2 linked regions of the Aliidongia dinghuensis genome follow. The protein of the gene in region 2 interacts with the protein of the main gene of each other region in a pairwise test. Links are inferred from orthologs where the notes say so. Each region holds a gene or a part of one and is shown on either strand. Other genes may lie near its edges. The genes, in order: dps and clpS.

The links.
Region 1: the proteins of clpS (region 2) and dps interact in binary tests that used the Escherichia coli proteins (3 or more experiments, as listed by UniProt). The link is inferred for Aliidongia dinghuensis from one-to-one orthologs.

Annotation. Positions count from the first base shown.
Region 1 is NZ_BMJQ01000009.1:34,792-44,104, reverse strand. What follows is about bases 2,192-5,018. They hold dps (DNA starvation/stationary phase protection protein Dps), read right to left. Parts: upstream 3,933-5,018; coding sequence 3,450-3,932; downstream 2,192-3,449. Other genes in these bases: IEY58_RS17375 (ABC-F family ATP-binding cassette domain-containing protein), read right to left, coding at 4,086-5,018; IEY58_RS17385 (outer membrane lipoprotein), read left to right, coding at 2,863-3,360; IEY58_RS17390 (hypothetical protein), read left to right, coding at 2,233-2,847. Also shown: IEY58_RS17400 (Ldh family oxidoreductase), read left to right, coding at 1-768; IEY58_RS17395 (2-aminoethylphosphonate--pyruvate transaminase), read left to right, coding at 881-2,032; more of IEY58_RS17375, read right to left, coding at 5,019-5,969; IEY58_RS17370 (amino acid ABC transporter permease), read left to right, coding at 6,237-6,914; IEY58_RS17365 (amino acid ABC transporter permease), read left to right, coding at 6,914-7,567; IEY58_RS17360 (transporter substrate-binding domain-containing protein), read left to right, coding at 7,608-8,399; IEY58_RS17355 (3-hydroxybutyrate oligomer hydrolase family protein), read left to right, coding at 8,679-9,313.
Region 2 is NZ_BMJQ01000005.1:365,262-374,622, reverse strand. The notes cover bases 3,284-6,158. They hold clpS (ATP-dependent Clp protease adapter ClpS), read right to left. Parts: upstream 4,946-6,158; coding sequence 4,622-4,945; downstream 3,284-4,621. Other genes in these bases: IEY58_RS12215 (hypothetical protein), read left to right, coding at 5,621-6,061; IEY58_RS12220 (phasin family protein), read right to left, coding at 5,203-5,568; clpA (ATP-dependent Clp protease ATP-binding subunit ClpA), read right to left, coding at 3,284-4,615. Outside these bases: IEY58_RS12250 (hypothetical protein), read left to right, coding at 1-337; IEY58_RS12245 (hypothetical protein), read left to right, coding at 592-972; IEY58_RS12240 (GNAT family N-acetyltransferase), read right to left, coding at 977-1,498; IEY58_RS12235 (phosphatase PAP2 family protein), read right to left, coding at 1,495-2,151; more of clpA, read right to left, coding at 2,288-3,283; IEY58_RS12210 (peptidase), read left to right, coding at 6,394-7,116; IEY58_RS12205 (D-alanyl-D-alanine carboxypeptidase), read left to right, coding at 7,539-8,723; IEY58_RS12200 (anthranilate synthase component II), read right to left, coding at 8,879-9,361. UniProt on the Escherichia coli protein: Involved in the modulation of the specificity of the ClpAP-mediated ATP-dependent protein degradation.

The sequences.
Region 1 (9,313 bases), on a different replicon or contig from region 2:
GCGGCGACGATCGGCGTCGGCGTCGCCGCCGTGCGCAACTCCCACCACTACGGCGCCGCCGGCGCCTATGCCGAGCGGGCGAGCGACCGCGGCTTGATCGGCATCGCCATGACCGCGGTCGCACGGCCGAGCGTGGTGCCGCTCTACGGCGCCGACGCCATGTTCGGCACGAACCCGATCGCGTTTGCCGCACCGGCGAAGCGCAACCCGCCGTTCCTGCTCGACATGGCGACGAGCACGGCGGCGCTCGGCAAGATCACGATCGCGTCCCGCGTCGGCAAGCCGATCCCGGACGGCTGGGCGGTCGATCCGGATGGTCGCAGCATTACCGACCCGGACGCGGCCCTCAGCCATCGCCGCCTGACGCCGCTCGGCAGCACCCGCGCCATGGGCGGCCACAAGGGCTACGGCCTCGCCATGATGGTCGAGGTGCTGTGCACGACCCTGTCCGGCGCCCAGTTCGGGGCACTCCGGGAGCGGCGCGATCCGGACGCGGCGCGGCATGATGTCGGCCATTTCTTTCTGGCGATCGATCCGGACGCATTCCGCGAGGAGGGCGCGTTCGAGGCCGATCTCGACGAGATGATCGACGCGCTGCGCGCGACCCGGGCGGCTGATCCGGCGGAGCCGGTGCAGGTCGCGGGCGATCCCGAGGTCCGCGCCCGGGCGGAGCGGCAGCGGAACGGCATCCCGCTCTCGGCGCGGCTCGCCCAGGAATTGCGCGACATCGCGACGGCGGCCGGCGCGCCGATCCTGATCGGATCCTGATCGGGCATAACAGCTCTGCGCCCCGAGCAAGGGCGCCTGCGCAGATGCCGATTCCTTAGGTGGCCGGTCTGCCCGACAATCGCGGCCTTTGGTTCCGTTCAAAGGTCCTGCGATGAAGCTGCTGATCCCCGGCCCGGTCACGACCCATCCTTCCGTCCGCGCTGCGATGGCGGAGGATTACGCGCCGTGGGACAACGACTTCCGAGCTATCTACGCCCGGGTCTATCGCCGGCTGCTGCCGATCGCCGGCGGCGCGCCGGACCGGCATGCCGTGCTGCCGCTCCAGGGCTGCGGCCATTTTGCGGTCGAGGCGGCGATCCGCACCTTCGTGCCGAAGGGCGCCAAGCTCCTGCTGCCCATGACCGGCGCCTATGCCGATCGGGCGGCGCGGCTTGCCGAAGAAGCGGGCCGCACCGTCGTGCGCCTGCCGGTCCCGGCGCGCACGCGCACCAGCGTCGAGGCGGTTACGGCGGCGCTCGAGGCCGACCCCGCGATCGGCCATGTGGCGCTCGTCTATAGCGAGACCGGCTCGGGTATCATCCACGACGTGCCGGCCATCGCCGCCGCGGTGGGCCGGCTCGGCCGGCGCGTGCTGGTCGACGCGGTCAGCGCGTTCGGCATCCTGCCGTTCGATATCAGCGCGCTCGACATGGTCGATGCGATCAGCTTCACCTCCAACAAGGGCCTGGAAGCGCTGCCGGGCATGAGCTTCACCGTCGCGCCGATCGAGCGGCTCGACGCCTGCCGCGGCAATGCCGGCAGCTGGTCGCTCGATTTGAGCGACGTCTACGACCATCAGAGCGGGGCGGCGACGCCCGGCGCCCGGCGCAACACGCGCAGTGTGCCGGGGGCCGCACGCTTCACGCCACCGGCCCAGGTCGTGGCGGCGCTCGACGTGGCGCTCGACCGCTACGAGGCCGTAGGGCAGGCGGGGCGGCTCGCGCGCTATACGGCGAACATGCGGACCTTCTACGACGGCATCGTGGCGCTCGGCCTCACGCCCTGCCTGCCGGCGCACGTACAGGGCCCGATCATCGTCAATGTCGCGGCCCCGGCCGATCCCGCCTGGGACCTGCAGCGCTTCGTCGACGGCCTGAAGGCGCGCGGCTTCCTCATCAGCAATTTCTACAACACGCCGGAGCCGAGCTTCCGCGTCGGCTGCATCGGCGCGATCGAGCCCGCCGACATGGCGGCCGCAGTGCGCGCGATGGACGCGGTGTTGCGCGACATGGGCATCAAGGAGCGGGCAGGGACGCCGTCGTAGCCCCGCTTTCGCCGTCATCCCCGCGCCTCCGCGGGGATGACGAGGTGGGAAGGACGGCACGCTGCCATCAACGCCAAGGCCTCGTCGACAAGCTGAGGACCCATGGTTCTCGCACACTCACTGCGGATGGCTTTTTGGGGAAATCACCTTTAAGCTGAGCGTGTCGAGCATCTTTCGCGTCTGTGATTGGACGGTTTTGAATGTACCTTAGGTTCCTTGCGGTCTTGTCGCTGTGCCTGACCGCCGCTTGCGCCTCGTCTCCGTATGAAGCGGGTAAATCGGCGGCCGATGTTCCGTCAAAGATCGATGTGATCAAGCTGGACAAGGTCGCATCCTTCAACGGCGGATTCGACTCGGATGTCGATAAATCCATCGATCCCAATCCCTCGCAGAATGACAGCGAGGTCATGAGCGCCGTCAAAGCGGCGGTCATTTCCCAGTTCGAGAATTACGGGATGCACATCGTCGAGGACGGGACGCGTCCGCCTGACGTACGCGTACGGCTCTACGTGAGCTATCAGCCTGAATTGGGCCTGCTCGTTCACCGTTCCGTCATCGTCGGGATCCGGGTTCTGGATACGGATGGCACGCCCCTGTTGCGAATGGGGGCTGCGCAGGCCATGAGCCTCGGACTGATTGGCTCCCTGATCGTCTCTCGGGATGACTTCGTGACAGCGGTCGCGCGCGACGCCGTCATTGGCACCGTGGGGGAACTGCAGAAGGGTACGAAAGAGCCGGCAGGCAAGCCGGCCGATCCCGCCGTGGCCGTGCAACCGAGCCCGGGAACGAATCCTCCCGGCGCCCCTGTTTCCTAAGACTGTGAGTATCCGATGAGCCGATTTTCTAACATGGCGCGGAGCGGCTGCGGCTTGGCGCTAGTCGCTTTGATGCTGAACGCCTGCCAGAACGGCTACTCGCCCGACCATTACTCGTCGGCCAGCATGCAGCAGGCGAGCAAGGTTGATCGCGCCACTGTGCAAAGCGTCCGCTCGGTGGACGTGGATGGCACTGCGGGAGCCGGCGCTCTGGTTGGTGGTGCGGCCGGTGGTATCGGCGGCTCGTCATTCGGATCCGGCGGGGGCAGTGCCGCGGCCACCTTGGGCGGGGTCCTCGTGGGCGCCGCCATCGGCGCGCTTGTGGAGAAGAGCGCGACTGATACGCAGGCCTTCGAATATATCGTGCAGAAACAGAACGGCGATCTGATGTCGGTGACGCAGAAGGACGCGCAGCCTTTGGCCGTGGGCCAAAAGGTCATGCTCATCTACGGCGTCAAGGCCCGTCTCATTCCAGATACGTCGAACAACCCGCCGGCAGCACCGGCAAGCTGATCGGCGGTTTGTTCTTCTTGCACAAACCGCCCCTTTGCCGCCGGTCCTGCCCTGGGGCTTCCCCTTCGCCGTCCTGCGATGGGCGTTGCTTACGAATCCGCCTGGCGGTGGGCCTCGACCATCCAGAGCCATTTGTCGATGCCGCGGCCGACCTCGGTCAGCACGTCGGCGGTGATGGCGTCGCCGAGCTCGTCGGTCGTGTCGATCGATGCGCGGACGTTCTTGCCGAAGGTGGCGAGCGCGGTGCTCAACGCCTCGACATGGTTCGAGCCGGCCGAAATGTCGGTCGGGTAGGCCGGCAGGCGGCTCTTCGACACCGCTTCCTGCACGGTGCCATAGGCCGTGCCGCCCAGCGTCACGATGCGCTCGGCGATCAGGTCGGTGTAGTCGCGCACGTCGGTCGCGATCTGATCGAACAGCTCGTGCAGCGCGATGAAGTTCGGCCCCTTGACGTTCCAATGGGCCTGCTTGACCTGGGCGGAGAGGTCGACGGCGTCGGCCAACGCCGTGCTCAGCTCTCCGATGACGGAGGCGCGCACGTTGTCGGCCAGATCGATCTTGGTGCGATGCATGGGGACCTCTGGGTTTGGGATTTCAGGCATGGGCGGCACCTTGAGATAGGGGCGGCGCGCCCGGAAGCAAGCACGCCCGCCGCTACAATCGCGGGAAAACCACCATGGTTCCCGCCCCTATGGTTCCCTGGGCGCGGCTCTGGGCGGATCCCATCAAGCGGCGGCGGCCTCCAGCGCTTCCGCCGCTTCGAGCCACGCTTCCTCGGCGCTGGCGACGGCCGCCGAGAGCTCGGCCTGCCGCTTCATCAGCTGCGCGCGTTTGGCGCTGTCGAGATCGCGGCCGAGCAATGAAGCCTCGACCGTCGCCTTGTCCTCGGTGAGGCGCGCCAGCGACGCCTCGGCCTCGCGTGAGCGGCGGCGCAGCGCGTCCAGCTCCCGGCGCCGGTCGGCGCCGCGCGACCGGTCGGCCTGGCGCTCGTCGACGGGCTTCTCCTTCGGCCGCTTGTCCTTGGGAATCCTGGTATTGCCGGTGCCGGTCTTGCCCAGCATCAGCTTGCGATAGTCCTCGAGATCGCCGTCGAACGGCTTGACCCGGCCGTCGGCGACGAGCCACAGCTGGTCGGCCGTCAGTTCCAGGAGATGCCAGTCGTGGCTGATCAGGATGACGGCGCCCTTGTACTCGTTGATCGCGACCGCCAGCGCCTCGCGGCTGTCGATGTCGAGATGGTTGGTCGGCTCGTCGAAGATCAGCATCGGCGGCGCGTTGTAGGTGATGAGCGCGAAATTGAGCCGCGCGCGCTCGCCGCCCGACAGGTCCTTGACCTTGACGTTCGCCTTTTCCTGGCCGAAGCCGAAGCGGCCCAGGCGCGCACGCACCTGCGGCACGCCGGCGCCCGGCATGAGTGCCGCCATCAGCGTGAACGGCGTCGCCTCGCCGTCCATGTCCTCGATCTGGTGCTGGGCGAAGAAGCCGGTGAAGAGCTTGCCCGAGCGGTGATGGTGGCCCTCCATCGGCTCGAGCCGGCCGGCGACCAGCTTCGCGAAGGTCGACTTGCCGTTGCCGTTGGAGCCGAGGAGCGCGATGCGGTCGTCTGGATCAATGCGCACGTCGATCTCGCGCAGCACCGGCTTGCCCGGCGCATAGCCGACCGCGACCTTGTCGAACGACAGGAGCGGTGGCGCCAGCTCCACCGGCTCCGGGAAATCGAACGTCACGGACGGATCGTCGCGGATGACCGAGACGGCGTCGAGCTTCGCCAGCATCTTCATGCGGCTCTGCGCCTGGCGCGCCTTGGTCGCCTTGGCCTTGAACCGGTCGACGAAGCTTTGCAGGTGCTTGCGCTTGGCGTCGACCTTGGCGGCCTCGGCCTTGGACTGGGCGATGCGCTCCTCGCGCATCTTCTCGAACCAGTCGTAGTTGCCGGAATAGAAAGTCAGCTGCCGGCTGTCGAGATGCAGGATATGGTCGACGCAGGCGTTCAGGATCTGCCGGTCGTGGCTGATGACGAGCAGCGTGTGCGGATATTTCTGCAGATAGGCTTCGAGCCAGACCGTTGCCTCGAGATCGAGATGGTTGGTCGGCTCGTCGAGCAGCAAGAGTTCCGGCTGGGCGAAAAGGGCAGCCGCGAGCGCCACGCGCATGCGCCAGCCGCCCGAGAAGCTCGACATCGGCTGCTGCTGCATCTCTTCCGAGAATCCCAGGCCGGCCAGGATCTCGGCGGCGCGCGCCGGCGCCGTATGGGCGTCGATGTCGACGAGCCGCATGTGCACCTCGGCCAGCCGCTCGGCATCGTGCGACGTCTCCGCCTCGTGCATGAGGGCGGTACGCTCGAGATCGGCCGCCAACACCACATCCTGCGGCGTCATGGTGCCGCCCGGCGCCTCCTGCGCCACGATGCCGACGCGCGTGCCGCGCTGGATCTCGACCTCGCCCTGGTCGGGCTGCAGCTCGCCCAGGATCAGGCCGAACAGCGTCGACTTGCCGGCGCCGTTGCGGCCGACCAGGCCCACGCGATGGCCGGCGGCGATGACGGCGGACGCATTCTCGAGGAGCGTACGGCCGGCGATGCGATAGGTAATGTTGGAAATCGAGAGCATGGCGCCGCCCTCTTACCATGAGCGTCCCGGTCCTGGCGATCATTGCAATGCAGCACTGATCGTGTGATATCATCAGAGGATAAAAACACGGGGACGGGGCGGGCTTGCGACCAAACGGGGCTCGACATTCGTCGTACAAGTTGGTTGACTGAGCCTGACGAACGAAGCCGGATCATGAGACGTCCGGCAAGAAGACCTAGGGGGAGAGGGCGTGCGCCAGCCGAGACGGCCTGACGGGGAGTTCTTTGACCGGGAAACCTGCCCGGCATGAACTATATCTTTCAATTCGGCGAGATCCTGAAGCCCGTCAATTTCGACGAGCTTCTGTGGGGCATGGTGTACACGCTGCGCCTGTCGGCGATCTCGATGGTGCTGAGCCTTGCCTTCGCGATCGGGGGCGCGCTCCTGCGGACATCGGGCCCGAAGTGGATCCAGACGCTGGTCATCGCCTATGTCGAGGTCATCCGGAACACGCCGTTCCTGGTGCAGATCTTCATGATCTTTTTCGGCCTGCCGACCGTGGGCCTGAGCTTCGATGCCAACACCGCGGCGGTCATCGCCATGGTGCTGAACGGCAGCGCCTATACGATCGAGATCGTGCGCGCCGGCATCGAGAGCGTCACGCACGGCCAGATGGAGGCGGCGAGGGCGCTCGGCCTCCATACGCTGCAGAGCTTCCGCCTGGTCGTGCTGCCCCAGGCCTTGAAGGTCATGGTGGCGCCGCTCGGCAGCCAGTTCATCCTCCTGATGCTGAACTCGAGCATCGTCTCGGTCGTCTCGGCCGACGAGCTGATGGCCGCCGCCCAGGACGTGCAGTCGCGCACGTTCCGGCCATTCGAGACCTACATCATCGTGTTCGTCATCTATTTCATCGTCTCGATGATCTTCCAGGCGGCCTTCGCGCTCATCGACCGCTGGGCGTTCCCCCGCGTGGAGCACCGCTGATGCGCACGCTTACGTTCACCGACATCGAGTTCCTGGTCTGGGCCGTGCGCTGGACGCTGCTGCTGTCGGCGCTGGCGTTCGGCGGCGGCGCCGTGGTCGGCATCACGATCGCGTTCATGCGCACAGCGCAGCACCGGCTGCAGCGCTATCTCGCCATCGCCTATATCCGCCTGTTCCAGGGGACGCCGCTGCTGCTCCAGCTGTTCCTCGTGTTCTTCGGCGGCGACATGATCGGCGTCGCGGTCGACCCGTGGATTGCCGCCATGCTGGGCTTGAGCCTCAATGCCGGCGCGTTCCTGGGCGAGATCTGGCGTGGCGCCATCCAGGGCGTGCCCAAGGGGCAGATCGAGGCGGCGCGCTCGCTCGGCCTGCATTATGTGCCGATCATGTTCAGGGTCGTGCTGCCCCAGGCGCTCCGGCTCGCCGTGGCGCCGACCGTGGGCTTCCTCGTCAACCTGGTCAAAAGCACCTCGCTCGCCTCGATCCTGGGCTTCGTCGAGCTCATTCGCGCCGGGCAGCTGCTCAACAATGCGACGTTCCGCCCGTTCCTCATCTTCGGGACGGTGGCGCTCATCTATTTCGTCATCTGCTGGCCGCTCACCATCGCGAGCCGGCGGCTGGAGAAGCGTCTGGCGCAGGCCTATCGGCGCTAGGCAGGAACGGGAAACAGAAACCTTTGGGGAGAGGACGGCCATGAGACTGATGAAATACCTGGCGGCGGCCTGCGTCATGCTGGGCCTGGCGATGACGGCGCGGCCGGCGGCGGCGCAGACGGTCGACGAGATCCTGAGCCGCGGCTCGATCAATATCGGCGTGCTCGTCGATCTGCCGCCTTACGGCATCCTGAACGAGAAGCAGGAGCCGGACGGTTACGACATCGACGTGGCGAAGCTCCTCGGCAAGTACATGGGCGTCAAGGTCAACCTGGTGCAGCTGACCAGCCCGAACCGCATCCCGTTCTTGCTTACCAACAAGGTCGACCTGATCGTCGCGACCTTCGGCGTGACGCCGGAGCGCGCGAAGCAGGTGCTGTTCTCGATCCCCTACAGTGCCATCGAGAACGTCGTGTTCGCGCCCAAGGACAAGAAGATCACTTCGCTCGACGACCTGAAGGGCCTCAAGGTCGGCGTGCCGCGCGGCACGGTGCAGGATGTGATCCTGAGCACGAGCTTGGGCGACCAGGTCAAGATGGCGCGGTTCGACGATGATCCCAGCACCTATCAGGCGCTGATCACCCACCAGGTCGACGCGATCGCCGAGACGGGCCTGACCGGCGACACGACTTTCGCCGCCAACCCGGGCGCCGGCATCGAGCGCAAGTTCACCCTGCTGCAGCAGCCGAACGGCATCACCATGCGCAAGGACCAGTGGAACCTGCACCAGTGGGTCAACACATTCGTCTATTTCGTGAAGAACAACGGCGAGCTCAACGCCATCCACGAGAAGTGGTTCCATAAGCCGCTGCCCAATCTGCCGACCTTCTGATCGCGGGTTAGGACGTGTGGCTGGCCCATCCGGAGTGTGGGGACTCCGGATGGGCCTTTTCATTTTCCGGCGATTGCCTGTCCTGGAAGCGCCCTTACGAGCGTCCGCGCGGTACCATCGGGAGCCGGTTTCCCTTATAGTCCGGAGTGCCGCACCTTCGGTCGCCGGCTTCGCCGGCAGGACCACCGACCGGGCTCTCGGGCGCCCGACATCAGAGCCCTGCTGACATCTCAATCTTCGTTACGCGTTCCCATCAAAACAACAATTGGGGAGGAACGAATGACTTCATTGCGCCTTGCCCGATGGGGCGGCCTGGCCGTGCTCATCCTTGCCGCCGGCTGGCATTCTCCGGCTGCGGCCGCGGGTCGATGCGACCAGCTGCTGGCGCTGCTCAAGGGCAGCATCACGGACGCGACCTGCGTCGAGAGTCCGGACCTCACGACCAACAATTCGGCGACGACGCCGGCCAACAACTCGCTGCCGGGCCTGCCGGCCTTCGCCTTCACGCCGCAGACCGACCGGGCGACGATCGCGCCGGTCGCGGCCGATCGCACGCCGATCACCAAGGCGGTGCCGGGCATCCAGATCGACGGGCGCCTTGCCCAGGATCCGCTGGGTGAGGGGCGGATCCTGCTCCGCCTGCCGGACAGCTGGAACGGCAGGCTGGTCGTCGCCGGCGCGTCGGGCACGCGCAGCGAGTTCAACGGCGATTTCGCCTGGAGCGACTATGTCGTGCAGAAGGGCTACGCCTATGTTTCGCAGAACAAGGGCGTCTTGAACCTGCAGCTCTCGACCTCGACCGACCCGCTTGCCTGCCGGCTCAATCCGGTGACGCCGGTCTATGTCCATTTCTACGACAATGATCCGGCCGAGGTGTTCTCGCGCTGGAACCTCGCGATGCAGGCAGCGGCCGT
Region 2 (9,361 bases):
AGTCGAAAATCTGCGCCAGGCAATGAGAGAAAAAATCCTCGCCGGCAATCCGCCACCCTCCGCACCACGGCCTCCGAGAACGCCTGAGCCGGTAGTGCTACCGCTGCTTGCTGGCGTTAAGACTTGGTCGGCGTTCGATCGCGGCGTAACGGCGACTTGGAGCATCACCGACCAGGGCGGCTCATACAAAATTATTCCCCTGCGCAGGTATTCGAGCCGCGGCGGATGGGTTCCCGATACAGAGAACACGATCTTCCTGCCACCTGGCGCCGATCTCGACGCTGTTTGTGACCGGATGGTCGAGCTCATCCAAGCAGCGGAAACAAACAAGACCTGATCATAACCAAGTCAAGTATTTTCCGCTTCTTTCCCATATCCGCCTCGCACTTAACACTATCAAGCTCAGCATCCTTCCCATGAAAGGCGGCCGAGAGAAAGTACACCCGTCAGCGCTCCAACCACCTCGGATGGAGGAAACGAGTGCCAGAAAAGACATGGCTTTTCGTCCAACTCTGCATCATCGCGATCAGCAGGCTCATCCGAAGCTACTCCGGGGCTTCCTTGAGGCCATCCCGTCAGCGCAAGCCTGTGATGGAACGGCCGGGCGTTACGCTCCACGCCTGCGTCCGCATCCCTGCTGGGCAGTTGGAAGAGCTCGAGCGGGCAGTTCGCGACGGCGAGCCCTGGGCGAGCCTGCCGCCGGGCGAGCGGGACACCGAGCTGGAGGGCCTGCTCGAATGGATCGCGAACGCCAAGCCCGGCGACGTGCTGGAAATCGTCAGCGAGATCAAGCGCCACTATTACGACACCGGTGATGTCGAGGGCGGCGACGCGCTGAAGCAGGCTTTGCGCAAGTCCTTGAAGGCGACCAGCATGGCCGAACGCGAGGCGATCCTCGAGCGATACGAGCCCTACACATGGGAGCCGCGGCTGCCGCCCTTTTGGATGGAGAAAACCGGCGCAGACCGATGAGAGGTCAGCCGCTGCGGAGCTCCAGCACCCGCAGCTCCTCGTCCACGTAGCGCCCATCCGTGAGCTTCAGCGCTTTACGTTCGACGCCGTAGACCTCGAAGCCGGCGGCGGCGTAGACGGCCTTGGCCGGCTCGTTATGGACGCCGACGCCGAGCTGCAGGATTTCGAGCCCGTCGACCGTGCGGGCATGGGTCATGACCCGATCGAGCAACCGGCGGGCGAGCCCCAGGCCGCGTGCCGCGACGCCGACATAGACGCCCCAGACGAGGCCCTTGTGCCGCTCCTTCAGGCCCGCCGGCACCATGAGACCGGTCATGGCGACGAGCCTGCCATCCCGAAAGGCGCCGAAGATCACGGAGGACGAGGCGTCGGGAATGCGGGCGGCGAATTGCTCGTCGCTGCGCCGAACCTCGTCCTCGTAGGCGGCGCTGAACGCGTCCGGCGCTTGGCTCAGGCCTTCGAGGCGAAGCGCGCGGAACGCCCCCGCGTCGGTCTTGGTGAGCGGCCGGATCTGGATTTCGCTCACGGTGCCGCCTTGAGCAGCGCCACCATGCCGACAGCGACGGCGGTGCCGAGGTAGAAGCCGGCGATCGTGTCGCTCAGCCAATGATAGTCGGCGCCGAGCAACCCAATCACGACGAGCGCGATCAAAGCCGCCCAGAGCGCGCGCAGCCGCGGCAAGCAGAGCCACAGCACCATCATCGGCGCCGTCACGAGCGTCGTGTGGCCGGACGGGAATGAGAACCAGCCGGCGCCGCCGTGCAGCGGCTCGAAGCCGAACACACCGTCCTTGATCCAGGACGGGTTGTTGTTGGTCCAGGTCTCGGGCCAGGTCCGGCCGAACAGAATCTTGAGCTCGTCCTTGATGACGAGGGCCGCGACCGTGGCGAGGCAGAGCGCCAGCAGCACTCGCCCGCCCGAGCCCGGCCGCCAGCCGGCGACCGCGGCGACGCCGGCGCCGATCAGGCCCAGGACGGCGAGCGGCGGGATCGGGTCGACGATCCAGGTGAGCCAGATGAAGCCCTGCTGCCCGTGCAGATGGTCGTGCGACCATGTCGAGAGCGGCCGGTCGACGAACCCGATCGCGAGCAGCACCAGCACGACGCAGCTCGAGGCCGCCCATAGGAAGATCCGGGCGGTCGGGCGCGTTTCGGCGGTCGGGCTTGTTTCGGCGGTCATCAGGCTCTCCGGCATTCGTCCCACGGCATCATTCTGGAATCGCTGAAGAAACTAGCACGGAACCCGTGACGGTTCGCCAAACGAGAAACGCCGGCCCACGGGACCGGCGTTTTCGAGTAATCGGGACGATCGCCGCCTATTCGACGTAGGCCGGCTCCTTCTCCACCGGCTCGCCGTCGTCGGGCTTCTCCGGCGTGGGTGCCGCGGCCGAGAACCGGAAGGCGAGCTTCTCGTCCTTGACCGTGACCGTGACCACGCCGCCCTTGGCAAGCTTGCCGAACAGCAGCTCCTCGGCGAGCGGCTTCTTGATGTTCTCCTGGATGACCCGGGCGAGCGGCCGGGCGCCATAGAGCGGGTCGTAGCCCTTTTCGGCCAGCCAGTCGCGCGCCGCCCCGTCGAGCTCGATGGTGACGCCGCGGTCGGCCAGCTGCACCTCGAGCTGGAGCACGAACTTGTCGACGACCCGATGGATCGTGTCGCGCGAGAGCGGCGAGAACGAGATGATGCTGTCCAAGCGGTTGCGGAACTCAGGCGTGAACAGCCGGTTGATCGCCTCCTGGTCGTCGCCCGTGCGCACCGTGCTGCCAAAGCCGATCGCCGGCTTCGAGAGTTCGGTCGCGCCCGCGTTCGTCGTCATGATCAGGATGACGTTGCGGAAGTCGACGTTCTTGCCGTTGTGGTCGGTGAGCTTGCCGTAGTCCATGACCTGCAACAGGATGTTGTAGAGGTCCGGATGGGCCTTCTCGATCTCGTCCAGCAGCAGCACGCAGTGCGGATGCTGGTCGACCGCGTCGGTGAGCAAGCCGCCCTGGTCGAAGCCGACGTAGCCCGGCGGCGCGCCGATAAGCCGCGAGATCGTGTGCCGCTCCATGTATTCGGACATGTCGAAGCGCTTCAGCTCAATGCCGAGGGTGCGGGCGAGCTGGCGTGCCACCTCGGTCTTGCCGACGCCCGTGGGGCCTGAGAACAGGTAGGAGCCGATCGGCTTCTCCTGGTCGCGCAAGCCGGCGCGGGCGAGCTTGATCGCCGAGGTCAGCGCGTCGATGGCACTGTCCTGGCCGAACACCATGGTCTTCAGGTCGCGCTCGAGGTTCTTCAGCACTTCCTTGTCGTCGCGCGACACGCTCTTGGCCGGGATGCGCGCCATGGTCGCGATCACCGCCTCGATCTCCTTGTCGGTGATCGTCTTGCGCCGCCGGCTCTCGGGCAGCAGCATCTGCGCCGCGCCCACCTCGTCGATCACGTCGATCGCCTTGTCCGGCAGCTTGCGGTCGTTGATGTAGCGCGAAGACAGCTCGACCGCAGCGCGGATGGCGCCGGCCGTGTAGCGGACCTTGTGGTACTTCTCGTAGTACGGCTTCAAGCCGCGCAGGATCTTCACCGAATCCTCGACCGACGGCTCGTTGACGTCGATCTTCTGGAAGCGGCGGACAAGCGCCCGGTCCTTCTCGAAGTACGAGCGGTACTCCTTGTAGGTCGTCGAGCCGATGCAGCGGATCGTGCCGCTGGCGAGCGCCGGCTTCAGCAGGTTGGACGCATCCATGGCGCCGCCCGAGGTGGCGCCGGCGCCGATCACGGTGTGGATCTCGTCGATGAACAGCACCGCGTGCGGCTGTGCCTCGAGTTCCGAGAGCACGGCCTTCAGGCGCTCCTCGAAATCGCCGCGATAGCGCGTGCCGGCGAGCAACGAGCCCATGTCGAGCGAATAGATGACCGCGCTCTGCAGCACCTCCGGCACTTCGCCCTGGACGATGCGGCGCGCCAGGCCCTCGGCGATCGCGGTCTTGCCGACGCCGGGGTCGCCGACATAGAGCGGGTTGTTCTTGGAGCGCCGGCACAGGATCTGGATCGTCCGGTCGACCTCGGCCTCGCGGCCGATCAGCGGGTCGATCCGGCCGGACTTGGCCTTCTTGTTGAGATTGACGGTATAGGCGTCGAGCGCGTCATGGCCGCGCTTCGTGTTCGCCTTGTCGCCGTTCTCGACCCGCTCCTCTTCCGCCCCCTGGACGCGGCGCGTCTCGGACCGGCCCGGCGCCTTGGCGATGCCGTGGGAGATGTAGTTGACCGCATCGAAGCGCGTCATCTCCTGCTCCTGCAGGAAATAGACGGCATGGCTCTCCCGCTCGGCGAACATGGCGACCAGCACGTTGGCGCCGGTCACTTCCTCGCGGCCGGACGACTGCACATGGATCGCCGCCCGCTGCAACACGCGCTGAAAGCTCGCGGTCGGCTTCGCATCCTCGACATGGGGCGAGACCAGGCTCGCCAACTCGTTGTCGACATAGCCGGCCAGATCGCGGCGCAGCTTGTCGACATCGACCGTGCAGGCGCGCAGCACGGCGACCGCATCCTGGTCCTCGGTCAGCGAGAGCAGCAGATGTTCGAGCGTCGCGTATTCGTGGCGCCGCTCGTTGGCAAATGCGAGCGCCCGATGCAGCGTCTTCTCAAGATTCCGCGACAGCATGAGACGCTATTCCTTCTCCAGAGTGCACTGCAAAGGATGCTGGTGCTGCCGAGCGAAATCCATGACCTGCGTCACTTTCGTCTCGGCAACTTCATAGGTGAAAACGCCGCAGATGCCGACGCCGCGCCGGTGGACATGCATCATGATCTGCGTCGCCTCTTCCCGGTTCTTGGAGAAGAACCGCTCGAGCACATGCACGACGAACTCCATGGGCGTGTAGTCGTCGTTGAGCATCAAGACCTTGTAGAGCGAAGGCTTGCGGGTCTTGGGCTTCGTCTTGACGACCACCCCGGTCGAATGGTCGTCGTCGCGTTTCTCGATGTCGCTCATCGCAGGCTCGGGGCAGGCACGCTCGGTTGGTCCAACTGGTCTACGGGGAACAGGCCCTCGGGAGAAACTATATGGGATGATGACGCGCCGACCCAAGACCCTTGGGCGTATCTTGCATGGCAAACCCTACCGAAATGAAAACGGCCTTCCGGCAAAAAGCCGGAAGGCCGTTGGGTCGGCCGCCGCCATAGGGGAGGAACAGGCGGCGGTCGATAAGCCCGAGCCGAGAAGCCCGAGGACAGGTCCGAAGGACGGCCTTAGGCGGCCGGCTTCAGCGCCTTCTCGGCAGCGGCGGTCACGCGGGCGCCGAGCGGGGCGGCCGAGTCCGTCGCGAGCTTGACGGTCAGCTCGCCGAGCTTGGTCGAATTGGCGACCAGCTTCTCGAACGAGGTCTTGGCGAAGTCGGCCTGCAGCTCGACGACGTCCTTGAGGGTCTTGGCCGCGAAGATCGCCTTGGTGGCGGCAGCGCTGCTCTCGAGCGACGACTGGGTGAGGCTGACGACTTCCTTCGACAGCTCCTCGATACCCTTGGCGAACAGGGTGTTGGCCTGGACGAACGCGTCCAAGTTGGCCTTACCGAACGCGGCGAAGTCTTCGTAGCCTTTGAAAGTCTGGGTCGACATAGGGGGCACCATGAATAGGGGGAAAGAGGGGGTCTTCGAGGCCGTTGGGGGAATGGAAGACGAAACCGGCGCCTCGACGACCGGCTTCGAAACGGGCTTGGCCGCGGCGGGGACCGCCTCGGCGGCCGGCGCCTTTGGTGCCGGCGAATTTTCGATCTTGACGACCGCGGGGACGGGCGTCACGGAAACGGGGGCGGGAGCAACCGGCTCGACCTTGACGGGCGCGGGCTTGGTGGCCTCGGGCTGGGACGTCGCCGGAACCGGCGTCTCGACAGCCGCCTTTGGGGCAGCTTCGGGCGCCTTGGCGGCGGCTGGCGTCGGCGCGACGGCCGGTGTCGGCGCAACGACGGGCTTCGCCTCGACGGGCGTCGGCTTCGCGGTCGCAGCGGCGGGCGCCGTCGTGGGCGCAACCTTCGCGGGAGCGGTCTTGGCGACGGGGGTCTTCGAGGCAGCCGCCTTCGCGGGCGCCTTGGCAGCGGCCGCCGGCTTCTGAGCGACGGGCTTGCCTGCCTTCGGATCGGTATCGGTCATCTCAGGGTCCCTCCTGGCGCGGCAACCGGGGCGAGCTTGATTTCTCGCTCCCGGAGATTGCTGCATCGCAACACAAGTTTCAAATATGCCTGTCCGATGCCAGAGTCAATGATTTTTTGTGCACTGCAACATCAATCGTTGTTGAACAGGTCTCGACACCATCGGTTACGCCGCCTTAACCGAGGCTGTCGCTTGATGACGGCCAGCGCTTGATGACGGGCGGTACGCTGGGGCATCCTCCTCGCGGGCCGGGATCAGCCGGCCCATCCGAGGAACGAGCGGAAAGAAGCGGTTGTGACCTATTGCGTCGGGATCAAGGTGCGGGACGGGCTGATCGCCCTGTCCGATGGGCGGGTGACGTCGGGCAACCAGGTGTCGCGCGCCCGCAAGCTGACCCTGCATGGCGCCGACGGCGGCCAGTTCATGGTCATGACCTCGGGCCTGCGCTCGGTGCGCGACAAGACCCTGGCCTATCTCGAGCGCGACATGCGCGCGGCCGATGCCAAGCCATTCCGCCGAGTGCTCGACGCGGTCGCCGGCTTCTGCGCGGCACTGCGCGAGGTGAAGCGCGAGGACCAGGAGGCGCTCGAGGCGGCGGCCCTGCCGCTCAATCTGCACTGCATCATGGGCGGCATGCTCGCCGACGACGCCGAGCCGGGCCTCTATCTGATATATCCGGAAGGCAACTGGATCGCCTGCGACGAGCGCACGCCCTATCTCTCCGTGGGTGCCACCGCCTATGGCAAGCCGATCCTCGACCGGGCGCTCAGCTACGACACGCCGATGCAGGCGGCGCTCAAGATCGCGTATCTGTCGTTCGACTCGACGCGCGTCAGCGCCGCCGACGTCGGCTACCCCATCGATCTTGCGACCCTATCCACGGCAGACGGCGCGATCCGCACGGTCGAGCTCGACTACGACGACCTGTTGGAGCAGCGCCTGTGGTGGAACACCCACATCACCCAGCTGACCGGCCAGCTGCCGGACGGCCCGTGGATCGACAAGCTGCTGCGCTAATCTCTTGAAATGACTCAATCGTCGGCCGGTATCGCCCGAGCCGATTCGGTGCTGTCGCGTCTGCACGCGAGAACAGAGTCTGTGTTCGCGGCGGAACCTTCAGTGGTGCGCCGACACCGCGCCCGGACTCGTTCCCGCTTTATTCCAGTTGAACCGGACGAGCGGGCGACAAGCCGCAACGCCGAAGATTTCCACAGCTAATTTCGACTGACGTGTCGAAAGGCAATGGACAGCGATTCAGTAATTTTTTAACCTCTTAGCGGTACCGGTACGGTGGATTTTATTGTTCGGGGGAGGCCGAGTTGGGCATCCATTCAATTCGGCGGTCGCGACGGCAGGGGGGCTTGGCCGTTGCAGCCGTTCTGTTGGGCATGACCTGTCTCGCTGGCGGCTCTACTTCTGCGTGGGCTGGCTATGCCTCGATGGTCGTCGACGGCACAACCGGCGAGGTATTGAACGAGGTCAACGCGGATGAGCTGAACCATCCGGCGTCGCTCACCAAGATGATGACCCTCTACATGACCTTCGAGGCGCTGCAGCGTGGCAAGCTCACGTTCGACACGCGCATGCCGGTCTCGGAGTTCGCCGCTGCCAAGATGCCAACCCATCTGGGCGTGCCGGCCGGCGATGAGGTCACGGTCAAGGAATGCGTGCTCGGCATGATCGTGCTGTCGGCCAACGACTGCGCGGCCATTGCCGGCGAATATCTGGCCGGCGGCAGCGAAACGGCCTTCGCGCGCATGATGACCGACAAGGCCCATCAGCTGGGCATGACCAACACGACCTTCCGCAATGCCTCGGGCCTGCCGGACGACGAGCAGGTCACGACCGCGCGCGACCTGGTCAAGCTCGCCCAGCATCTGCACGACGACTTCCCGCAGTATTACCGCTTCTTCTCGACCCGCGAGTTCCTGTTCCGGGGCCGCGTGATCCGCGGGCACAACCGCCTGATGTACCGCTACGCCGGCATGGACGGCTTGAAGACCGGCTTCACCTCTGCCTCGGGCTTCAACCTTGCCTCCTCGGCGGAGCGCGACGGCCATCGGCTCTACGGTGTCGTCATGGGCTCGACCAGCGGCGGCATCCGCGACCACCTGATGCAGACCCTGCTCGACAATGGCTTCGCCCATCGCCCGACCGATCCGGTGCTGGTCGCCGAGGCTGGCGGCCAGAGCGCCAAGTCGGCACGGCGCGTGTTCGCCGGTGCCGGCACGATGCTGGCGGCGCTCTCGCCGATCGGCAAGGCCGAGGCCGCGACGCCGGCGCCCGCCACGACCCGGGTGCTGCGCGGGCATAACGCCCGATCGGGTGGCATCGTGACCGCCGTATCGACCGAGCGCTGGGCGGTCCAGGTCGGGGCATTCAGCAGCCATGCGCAGGCCGAGGAAGCGGCCATGCACGCGATCCGGCTCGCGGGCCTGCACGGCGAGGAAGCCTCGGTCCTGGGCCCAACCCGGCACGAACGGCACAAGATCTTCCGCGCCCGGTTGAACGGCTTCTCCAGCGAGCATCAGGCCCGCGAGGCCTGCGGCGCGCTGCACAAGAAGGGCCACCTCTGCGTCGTCGTCCCGCCCGGCAAGGGCAGCGTCAAGCTCGCGAAGGACTGAGCGACACAGGAGCGAAACCAGAAAAGCCCGTCCGGCCCCGGACGGGCTTTTTGCTTTCCGACGCGAACACCCTCACCCCGGCCCACTCCCGCAAGCGGGAGAGGGAGGATCCGCGGAACGCGGGAGGGTGAGGGTCGCGCCGCCGCTCCCCTCCCCTACCAAGCAGCACCGCCGGCCGCGACGCGGTCGATGAAGTTGCCGAACAGCCGCGCGCCGGCCTCGGTGCGGATGCTCTCCGGGTGGAACTGCACGGACTCGATCGGCAGGAAACGGTGACGCAGCCCCATGATATGACCGTCGTCCTCGGCGCGCGCCGAGACCGCGAGGCAGTCGGGCAGCCCGTCTTCCGCCACGACGAGCGAATGGTAGCGCGTCGCCGAGAAAGGCTGGGCCTGGTCCTTGAAGCAGCCCTCGCCGTCATGGGCGATCGGGCTGGTCTTGCCGTGCATGAGCCGGCGCGCGCGCTCGACCTTGCCGCCGAACGCGAGCCCGATCGCCTGGTGGCCGAGACAGACGCCCAGGATCGGCAGGCGGCCGGCGAACCGGTCGAGCATGCCGACATAGCCGGCATCGGCGGGATGGCCCGGGCCAGGCCCCAGCACGATCAGGTCGGGCCGCATCGCCTCGATCTCGTCGCC